DNA from 2 places in the Kitasatospora sp. NPDC048298 genome. Region 1 is predicted to be linked to the other one. Evidence: riboswitches for the same ligand, from Rfam matches in the RefSeq annotation. Region 1 holds a riboswitch; the other holds the start of a gene.
What was found. A riboswitch is a leader RNA that binds a small molecule or an ion and turns the genes downstream of it on or off. The one in region 1 is predicted to bind cobalamin.
Positions count from the first base shown of each region.

Region 2: another riboswitch for cobalamin. It lies ahead of ACGF0D_RS06605 (HoxN/HupN/NixA family nickel/cobalt transporter); the one in region 1 lies ahead of ACGF0D_RS02260 (ribonucleoside-diphosphate reductase subunit alpha).

Region 1 covers NZ_JBICYZ010000002.1:242,252-247,316, forward strand. The annotation lists gene ACGF0D_RS02250 (glycoside hydrolase family 26 protein) at 1-1,351, opposite strand, end outside; gene ACGF0D_RS02255 (hypothetical protein) at 1,536-2,537, opposite strand; cobalamin riboswitch at 2,871-3,014, shown strand; gene ACGF0D_RS02260 (ribonucleoside-diphosphate reductase subunit alpha) at 3,206-5,065, shown strand, end outside.
Region 2 covers NZ_JBICYZ010000005.1:204,802-209,866, forward strand. The annotation lists gene ACGF0D_RS06595 (hypothetical protein) at 1-1,587, opposite strand, end outside; gene ACGF0D_RS06600 (ArsR/SmtB family transcription factor) at 1,638-2,021, opposite strand; cobalamin riboswitch at 2,103-2,317, shown strand; gene ACGF0D_RS06605 (HoxN/HupN/NixA family nickel/cobalt transporter) at 2,346-3,461, shown strand; gene rpmG (50S ribosomal protein L33) at 3,540-3,704, opposite strand; gene ACGF0D_RS06615 (M24 family metallopeptidase) at 3,962-5,065, shown strand, end outside.

The sequences.
Region 1 (5,065 bases):
CGGCCGAGTTGCGCGGCTGGTCCGGGGTCAGGTTGTTCGCGGTGAGGGACTGCCCCCAGACCGTCCAGATCGTCCAGGGCGTGCGCCGCAGGGTCTCCGGCTGGCGGGAGTTGACCGGGACGGCGAAGGACTCGGCCAGCATCCGCGGCTTGCCGTAGGCGGACAGCCCGTCGTAGTACCGCTTGGTCCACACCTCACCGGTGCCGATCGGGTGCGCCGGGCTGCCGCTGTAGTCGTCCACGCCGACCACGTCGACGTACTGGCCGCCCGGGTAGTAGTCCCAGGGGTCCACGCCCGGGGCGCCGTCCCAGGACACCGGCGTCCAGACGAACAGCAGGTTGTGCAGCCCCCGGGTCTCCACCAGGTACCTGTAGGTGATCTTCCACAGCGCCTGGTAGTCGGCCGGCTTCTGGCCCGCCCACCAGAACCGGCGGGAGCAGTCCAGCACGTTCATCTCGTGGTACGGGCGCAGCAGCACCGGCACGTCGTGGGCGGCCAGGTACTCCAGGTGGTCGGCCAGGTAGGACAGGTCGGTGATCAGTGCCCGGTACTCGGGGGTGTCGTGGGCACTGTCCACGACCCGGCCGAACCAGTCGGGGTCCTTCGCCGCCGGCGAGTTCGAACAGAGCACCCGGTCGAAGGACTTGACGTCCGAACCGGGGTAGGGCTGGTGGAAGGACATGCCGACGATCCCGGCCGGGCCGCCGCCGTTGTCGGGCAGTTCGGTGCTGCTGCCGTCGCAGTTCTGCTGCACGCCCGCCGCGCCGTAGCCGCCGTCCTCGGCGCGCGGGTGGCCGTTCCAGACGGCGGAGAGCAGGTCGATGGCGTCGTCGGTGTACTGCCAGCCGGCCCGGCAGGTGGGCCAGCGGCCGGCCGAGTAGGAGCGGGGGTTGCCGACGCCCCAGCCGTTCTGGCCGTAGCCGGGGCCGAGGTCGGTCTCCACGAAGCCGGGCAGCTTGCCGGTGATGTCGGCGGCCTTCTTGTAGTAGTAGCCGACCTGCTTGGTGCCCCGGTAGTCCCCGTACTCGGGGTTGTTGCGCTCGTTGTGCGCCTCGACGTGCTGGCCGATCACCGTGCCGCCGCTCTGCCCGGTGCGGGCCTGGGACTCCAGGTCGGCGAGGAACTGCTGGACGGCGCGGGCGTTCGGCGAGGCCTGCGGATCCCGGGCGAGCAGGTCCCGGCCCACCTCCGGCGGCAGGGTGCGCCCGGGCAGGCCGACCGACACCGGGACGCGCGGGGGCTGTTCGCCGTCGGCCCGGCCGTCGTGGTCCAGCAGGAAGACCGCTCCCGCGGCGGCGACGATCCCGGCCGCGGCCAGGACGGCGGGCTTGCCGCGCAGGGCTCTGGGCATGGCCACGGACCGCTCCTCCGGTTGCTCGCCGGCGCCGCCCCCCACGGACGCAACCGGAAACGCGTACGACATGACTGTCCCGAGAGCCTGCCACACTCCCCCGGCCTGCGCGAACGGTCGGCCGGGGGCCGGGGTGTCACGGCGGATCAGCCCGCCGCGCCCGCCCGCGGGACGCCCCGGCGGATCAGCCCGCCGAGGCCGGAGCGGTGCCCTGGACGCCGGGCGCGGCCGAGGACGCGGCCTTGGCGCGCTTGAGCAACTGCCCCTTCACGTGCTCCGCGAACCCGGAGGCCGCCGCGGTCGCCGTGGCGTCCGGGGCGTTGCCGCCCTTCGCCGAGCCCTCGACCGTGAAGTAGCCGTACCGGCCCAGGCTGTTGTGGGTGCCGGTGCAGCCGGCACCGGCGCAGAAGGCCGGCGACCCGGCCGCCGGCGCGCCCTTGAGCTGCCCGGTGAAGTTCTTCAGCGCGGTCTCGGCCTGGAGCTTGCGGTCGAAGACCGCCACCCCGACGGTGACCGCGCTCTCACCGGAGACGTACGTCGCCCGGAGCACCTGCTGGCACCCCTGGTCGCCGAGCACCTTGCCCAGCCCGCCGGTCGTGGAGTTCCCGTCCCAGCAGGGCGAGTCCAGCGCCACGACGGTCCGGTTCCAGGTGGCGCCGTTGATCGTCACCTGGGGCGCGGAGAACAGCGCTCCCGCGTCCTGCGGCGCCGGGTCGGTGGCGGCCTCCCAGATCGGCTTGGACGGGTCCTCCGGCTGGCCGCCCGGCGTGCCGGACGTACTCGGAGACACGACCGGCTGGGTGCTCTTGGCGGCCGTCGGGGAGCCGTCGTCCTTCTTGCCGTTGAGGAGCACCACACCGCCGGCGGCCAGGCCGCCCACCACGGCGACCGCGGCCACCACGCCGATGACCCTCATCCGGCGACGGCGCTTGCCCTCGGCCTCGTTGCGGTCCGCCAGTGCGCCCCAGTCCGGCTCGGCCCGCTGCGGCGGGACCGGCTGCTGGGGCTGCTGCTGGAGGTGCCACTGGGGCTGCGGCTGGGGGGCCGGCTGGGGCTGCGGCGGCTGCTGCTGCGCCTGCGGCTGGGCGTGCGGCGGCTGCCCGACCGGCGGAGCCGGCTGCGGCGCGGGCGCGACCGGCTGCGGCACCGGCGGGATGGGCTGCGCGACCGGCTGCGCCGCCGGCACGACCGGCCCGTACGAGGCCGGCGGCGGCCCGAAACCCCCGCTCGGCGGCGGTACCGGACCAGGTACCACCGGCTGCTGACTCTGTGCGCCCCCCGGCCCGGCGGGAGGCGTTCCCTGCGGCCCCTGCCCAGGTACGCCAGTTCCGTCGCTCATGCGCCCAGATCGTAGGGCATCCTCGCGTCCGCCGATCCTCCCGGTGACCATTCCGTATCGAAACCAGGACGCCCCCGGCCCGGTTCCGGGGCCTCGGACAGCCATCCGGGGCCACGTTTCCGGTACCACCGGTCATCGCCCCGACACGCGGCGCCGTACTACATCTGGGGTCGCTTCAGGGAGACACCACTACATGTATGCTCGCTTCTGCTGTCGATGCAGGGGAACCCGGTGCGAATCCGGGACTGCCCCGCAGCGGTGTGCGGGCGGCTCCAGCAGCCGTACCCGCGAGTCCGATGACCTGCCGGCAGCGTGCGCCACGGCCCTCCCGCAGAGGCCGCGCCGGCACGAGCAGTACCCCTCCGGGCCTCGCGGGCGGGCCGGGGAGTCACCGTCGCGCGACGCCGTCTGCGTTCGTGCCGTGCTCCCCTGCCCCGATCGGCCCGGTGGCCCCCGATCACCGCCGCCGATCGCCGCCAGGAGAGAGCGCCTTGACCACCGCCGCCTCAGCCACCCTGCCCACCCAGGGCACCGGTACCGCCTTCACCGACCCGACGGTCTCCGACCCCGGCGGCGCCCTGCTGCGGCTGCTCACCGACCGCAGCACCGACCTCACCGAGGTCGACCCCGGCCATGTCGCCGCCGCCGCGCTGCGCGGCCGCCACGCCGGCTCGGACTTCGCCGAGCTGCGCGGGCTGGCCGTGGACGCCGCCGCATCGATGATCGCCGAGGACCCCCAGTACTCGAAGCTGGCCGCCCGCCTGCTCGCCCTGGAGATCGTCGACGAGGCGAACAGCCAGGGCTCGGTGTCCTTCTCCGCCTCGATCGCCGTCGGCCACACCGAGGGCCTGATCGGCGACACCACCGCGGACTTCGTCGCCAAGCACGCCACCGCCCTGGACGCGCTGATCGACACCACCGGTGACGACCGCTTCGAGTACTTCGGTCTGCGCACCGTGCAGTCCCGCTACCTGCTGCGCCACCCGATCACCCGCAAGGTGATCGAGACCCCGCAGCACTTCCTGCTCCGCGTCGCCTGTGGCCTGGCGGTCGGCGACAGCGAGCAGTCGGTGCGCGAGGTGGCCGAGCTGTACGGCCTGATGAGCCGCCTGGAGTACCTGACCTCCTCGCCGACGCTCTTCAACTCCGGCACCCGGCACCCGCAGATGTCGAGCTGCTACCTGCTCGACTCGCCGCTGGACAACCTGGACTCGATCTACAACCGCTACGCGCAGATCGCCCGCCTCTCCAAGCACGCCGGCGGCATCGGCCTGTCCTACTCGCGCATCCGCTCGCGTGGCAGCCTGATCCGCGGCACCAACGGCAAGTCCAACGGCATCGTGCCGTTCCTGCGCACCCTCGACTCCTCCGTCGCCGCCGTCAACCAGGGCGGCCGCCGCAAGGGCGCGGCCTGCGTCTACCTGGAGACCTGGCACGCCGACATCGAGGAGTTCCTGGAGCTCCGCGACAACACCGGCGAAGAGGCCCGCCGCACCCACAACCTCAACCTGGCGCACTGGATCCCGGACGAGTTCATGCGCCGGGTCAACGCCAACGAGGACTGGTCGCTGTTCTCCCCGGCCGACGTGCCGGAGCTGGTCGACCTGTGGGGCGCCGACTTCGACGAGGCCTACCGCAAGGCCGAGCAGGCCGGCAAGGCCGTCCGCACCATCCCGGCGCAGACCCTGTACGCCCGCATGATGCGCACCCTGGCGCAGACCGGCAACGGCTGGATGACCTTCAAGGACGCCTCCAACCGCGCCGCCAACCAGACCGCCCTGCCGGGCCGCACGGTGCACTCCTCCAACCTGTGCACCGAGATCCTGGAGGTCACGGACGACTCCGAGACCGCCGTCTGCAACCTGGGCTCGGTCAACCTGGGCGCCCACGTCGCCGCCGGCGCCTCGGCCGACGACCTGATCGGCGCGATGGACTGGCAGCGGCTGGACGCCACCGTGCGCACCGCCGTCACCTTCCTCGACCGCGTGGTGGACATCAACTTCTACCCGACCACCGAGGCCGGGACGTCCAACTCCCGCTGGCGCCCGGTCGGCCTCGGCGTGATGGGCCTCCAGGACGTCTTCTTCAAGCTGCGGATCGACTTCGACTCGGCCGAGGCCAAGACCCTCTCCACCCTCATCGCCGAGCGCATCATGCTCACCGCGTACGAGCGCTCCGCCGACCTGGCCGAGCAGCTCGGCCGCCACGAGGCGTACGGCGAGACCCGCGCCGCCCGCGGCGAGCTGCACATCGACCACTTCCCGACGGCCGCCCCGCAGTGGGCCGACCGCTGGACGGCGCTGCGCGCCCGGATCGCCGAGACCGGCCTGCGCAACTCGCTGCTGCTGGCCATCGCGCCGACCGCGACCATCGCC
Region 2 (5,065 bases), on a different contig from region 1:
GCCCTCGGCGAGCCAGCAGGCCACGGCGGAGCCGAGCAGCAGCGGGTCGATCGCCGGGTCGGGGCGGTTCCAGTCCGGTTCGGCGCGGGCCTCCAGCAGCAGGCCGGTGCGCAGCCGGAGCAGGTGGCGGGCCGGGCCGAGGGCGGCCACCGCGACGGCGAGGCCGGGGAGTTCGGCGGCGGTGTCGGCGAGCCAGCGGGCGGCGGGGAGTTCGGCGTGCACCTCGGTGCGGGCGAGGACCTCGGCGGTGTAGCGCAGGGCGTCGCCGGGGTGGTCGTCGGTGAGGGCGTGGAAGCCGCGCGGGGTGTGGTCGTCCGGATCGAAGGGGTAGCGCCGGAGGCTGACGTCGGTGCCCTCGCTCCGGCCCTCGACGTCGTACGCGGTGGGCCCCTCGGTGGTGGCGGGGTGCGGGACGGGCTTGGGGTAGGGCGGCAGGGCCGGTTCGTCCCGGGGTTCGTCCAGCTCCTTCAGGAAGGAGTAGAGCAGCGGGCGCAGCAGGCGGGCGGACTCGCCGCGGTGGGCGAGCGACCGGTCGGTGATGTCGCTCAGGTCGGCCGGGTCCCGGGCCAGGGCCAGTTCGAGCTGGGCGGTGAGGTCCCCGTCGGGGTCGAGGACGGGCGCGGCCTGGCCGAAGGCGTAGCTGGGGGAGCGCGGGTCGAGTTCGGCGGCGCCGGTGGCGACGAGCAGGGTGCGGTGGTCCAGGGCGGCGCCGTAGACGGTGACCGAGCCGTGGTCGCCGATCACGCAGTCGGCGGCGACGAGCGCGGCCTGCCAGCCCTGGTGGGGCGGGATCAGGCGCAGGCCCATCCGGCAGGCGGCGGCGAGCAGCGCCTCGGGGTCGTGCCGGCTCCACACGTTGGGGTGCAGGACGACGGCCACCGTGTACTCGTCGGCGGGCAGTCGGCGGACCAGCCGCTGGGGCAGGTCGGGGTGGCGGCCGAATAACGAGTGCTCGCTCCAGGTGGAGCTGACGACGACGAGCCGTCGGCCGCCGACGGCGCCGAGCGCGGCGCGGTAGCCGTCGCGGGAGCGCCGGCTGCCGAGCATCCGGTCGAAGCACGGGTCGCCGACGACCTGGGCGACGTCCAGCGCCTCGGGGCAGGAGTCCCGCAGCCGGTCCAGCTGCTCGGGGTGGGAGAGGCCCAGGACGTCGACGAACACCCGTCCGTGGTGGGTGAGTTCGTTGCGGGACAGGCCGGCGGCGCTGACCGTGTCGCCGGTGGACTCGGTGACCAGGCGGTTGTAGCCGGCGCCGTGCGGGAGGACGACGAGGCGGGCGTCCAGGCGGTGCATGGAGGAGTGGACGGCGCACGCGACGGCGAGGTCGAAGCGGCGGCGGACGGCGTCCTCCCAGTCCAGCACGGTGAAGCCGGACAGGCCGTGCAGGTACTCGTCCAGGGCGCGGTCGGCGAAGGCGGAGCCGGGGTTGACGGTGAAGTAGCGCTCGATGCCGTCCGGGCTCAGCAGGGTGAGGACGTCCAGGACCCGGGTGGCCGAGGTGAGGGTGCGGGCGACCGCCAGCACGCGGGCCCTGACCGGTCGGGTGTTCCAGCGGTCGGCGGGCCAGGCGTGGGGGTGGGACGGCACACCATGATCGTACTCATCCGGTCGGGCCGCGGCGCGGTTCCGAGGGCGGGTCAGCCCGCGGCCGCGCTGGGCTCGTGGTGCTCGGCGGCGGCGCACTCGTTGAGCAGGGGGCGCATGGCCTCGTCCACGAGCCGGTAGCGCACCACTCGTCCGTCCCGGTCGCCGGTGACCACGCCGGCCGTGCGGAGCAGCCGCAGGGCCTGGGAGACGGCCGGGTCACGCATGCCGGTGGCGACCGCGAGATCGCTGACGGCGAGCGGGCCGGCCCGGTGGAGGGCGAGCAGCAGGGCGAGCCGGCCGGGGTCCGCGAGCAGGGAGAACCGCTCGGCCCAGGACCGGACGTGCGCGGGCTCGCCGATCGCGGCGATGGCCTCGCAGACCCGGTGTCCGTCGATGGTGCGGTGGCCCGCGCGGTCCTCCGGTACGAGATGCATGCGGACATTCTCGCAGGCGGGGGCCTGTGATCCTGGACACCTGCGCAGGTGCGCAGCCTTGCACGGGTCGGGGCGGGGCCCTACGGTGTTCCCCGCCGTGGTGCTCGGGAAGACCGGTGACGGACCCTCAGGGGTCCCAGCCCGGAGCGGCCCTCGCCACTGTGATCGGGCCGCTCCTCCGTCCACGGAGGAGCGTCGTCCGCACCCATGAAGCCACTGGGCGCCTCGTGCGCCTGGGAAGGCGGGTGCGGGTGTTCCCGTCAGCCAGGAGACCGGCCACGGCATCTCACGAGGTTTTCCACGAGGTGCTGGAGCGTGATCCGCATGACCCTGCCCGAAACCGTTTCCGCCGGGACCGAACCCGGCCCCGCCGCGCTGCCCACCTTCAGATGGCGGCGCGAGGACACCGTCCGTACGGCCGCGCTGATGGCGGTGATCGTGGCCATGCACGTGGTGGCCTTCGGCACGCTGATCTTCCTGGTCGCACCCGAGCGGTACACGGTCGGCACCCAGGTCTTCGGGGTGGGCCTGGGTATCACCGCGTACACCCTCGGCATGCGGCACGCCTTCGACGCCGACCACATCGCGGTGATCGACAACACCACCCGCAAGCTGATGGCGGACGGCAAGCGGCCGGTCTCGGTGGGCTTCTGGTTCGCCCTCGGGCACTCCTCGATGGTGGTGCTGATGGCCGCCCTGGTGGCGGGCGGCGCGCAGCTGGCGAACACGCTGATGGACGACGAGTCGGCCACCCACAAGTGGCTGGGCATGGTCGGCACGACGGCCTCCGGCGCCTTCCTCTACCTGATCGGCGCGCTCAACCTGGCGGCGCTGCTCGGCATCCTCAAGGTGTTCCGCTCGATGCGGGCCGGGCAGTTCGACGAGAAGGAGCTGGAGGCGCACCTCGACTCGCGCGGCTTCATGGCCCGGGTGCTGAACCGGGCGACCCGTTCGATCACCCGGCCGGGGCAGATGTTCCCGGTGGGCATGGTGCTGGGCCTGGGCTTCGACACCGCGACCGAGGTCACCCTGATGGTGATGGCCGGCTCGGGTGCGGCCTCCGGGCTGCCGTGGTACGCGATCGTCTGCCTGCCGCTGCTGTTCGCGGCCGGGATGAGCCTGTTCGACACCCTGGACGGGACGTTCATGAACTTCGCGTACCAGTGGGCCTTCGCCAACCCGGTGCGGAAGGTGTACTACAACCTGACCATCACCGGTCTGTCGATCGCGGTGGCCTTCATCATCGGCACCATCGAGCTGGTCGGGGTGCTGCACGAGAAGCTCGACCTGACCGACCCGGTCACCGGGTTCATCGCGGACATCTCACTGGACAACGTCGGCTACGCCATCGCCGGGCTGTTCGTGGTCGTCTGGGCGATCGCGATCGGGTACTGGAAGCTCGCCCGGGTCGAGAAGCGCTGGACGCCCGACAGTCCGTGACCGGGCGGCCGCCGGCCTCCGAGTACGTGGAACGGCGCCACCCCGAACCCGGGGAGGCGCCGTTCGGCGTGTGCGGGGTCAGCGCTCCTCGCGGAAGTCGACGTGCCGGCCGGCGGCCGGGTCGTACTTGCGCAGGACCATCCGGTCCGGGTCGTTGCGGCGGTTCTTGCGGGTCACGTACGTGAAGCCGGTGCCGGCGGTGGAGCGGAGCTTGATCACCGGGCGCAGTTCGCTGCGGGCCATCGGGTCCTCCTGGGGCCTGAGGGGTCCGGCCCCGGGTGTCGGACCGGGACCGGGCGCCGAAATGGAAGTCGTTTCCAGTGGATGGGAACGTGGGCCGCACCCTGCCCATTCCCGGACGCCGGGTCGCCGCCGAAGGACGCGGCGGGTGGGGGAGCGGGGAGCGCGGCGCGGTCGCGCGGGGGCGCGCAAGGGGCACCGGGGGTTCTGTCGGGGGCGCTCGGCGGGCGGTTCGGGCCGGGGGTTCGTAGGCTCGACGCATGGCGGATGCGTACGCGGGGCGGCGGGAGCGGGTGAGGGAGCACTGCAGTGCGGCCGGGGCCGACGCGGCGCTGATCACCCGTGCGGCGAACGTGCGGTACCTGACGGGCTGCGCGCCCTGCGGGGCGAGTCTGCTGCTGACCAGAGAGCGGGCCCTGCTCGCACTGCCGGACGACCTGCCGCCGGACGACACCGGCGAGCACCTGATCGCCCCGGACGTCACCCGGCTGCCGGTGGCGGCCGGGTCGGACACCGCGCTGGCCGCCGCGTCGGTCGCCATGCGCTCGGGGGTGGCGGGTCTGGCGGTGGAGGAGCACGACCTGACCGTCAGCCGGCACCGGGCGGTCGGCGGCCTGACCGAGGGGGCACGGCTGGTGGACCTCGGCCAGACCGTGGAGCGGCTGCGGGTGGTCAAGGACGAGCACGAGATCGCCGACCTGCGGATCGCCGCCGAGATCGCCGACCAGGCGCTCGGCGAGCTGCTGGAGTCGATCCTGGTCGGCCGCACCGAGCGGCACCTGGCGATGGAGCTGGAGCGCCGGATGATCGACCACGGCGCCGACCGGGCGGCCTTCCCGGTCTCGGTCGGCACCGGCAGCCACTCCGGCCAGGCCGCCCACCAGCCGACCGACCGCCGGGTGGAGGAGGGCGACTTCCTGACCGTGGTGATGGGCGCCCAGTACCGCGGCTACGGCGTCTCCACCGCCCGTACCTTCGTGATCGGCGCCGCTCCCGCGCCCTGGCAGGTGGAGCTGCACCGGCTGGTCTTCCGGGCCCAGCGGGCCGGGCGGGAGGCGCTCGGACCAGGGGTGGAGCAGTGCGTACCCGACCGGGCGGCCCGGCAGGTCCTGGAGGCGGCCGGCCACACCGAGGCCTCCCCGCACCCGGTGGGCCACGGCATCGGGCTGGAGATCCGGGAGGCCCCGCGACTCGGTCCGGCGGACATGGGTAAACTGGACAGCCGCGTACCGGTCACCGTCGGCCCAGGGGTCCACCTCCCGGGCAAGGGCGGGGTCCGGATCGAGGACACGCTCGTCGTGCGCCCCCTCGAAGAGGGCGGGCCCGAGCTGCTCACCATCACCACCAAGGAGCTCCTCGCCCTG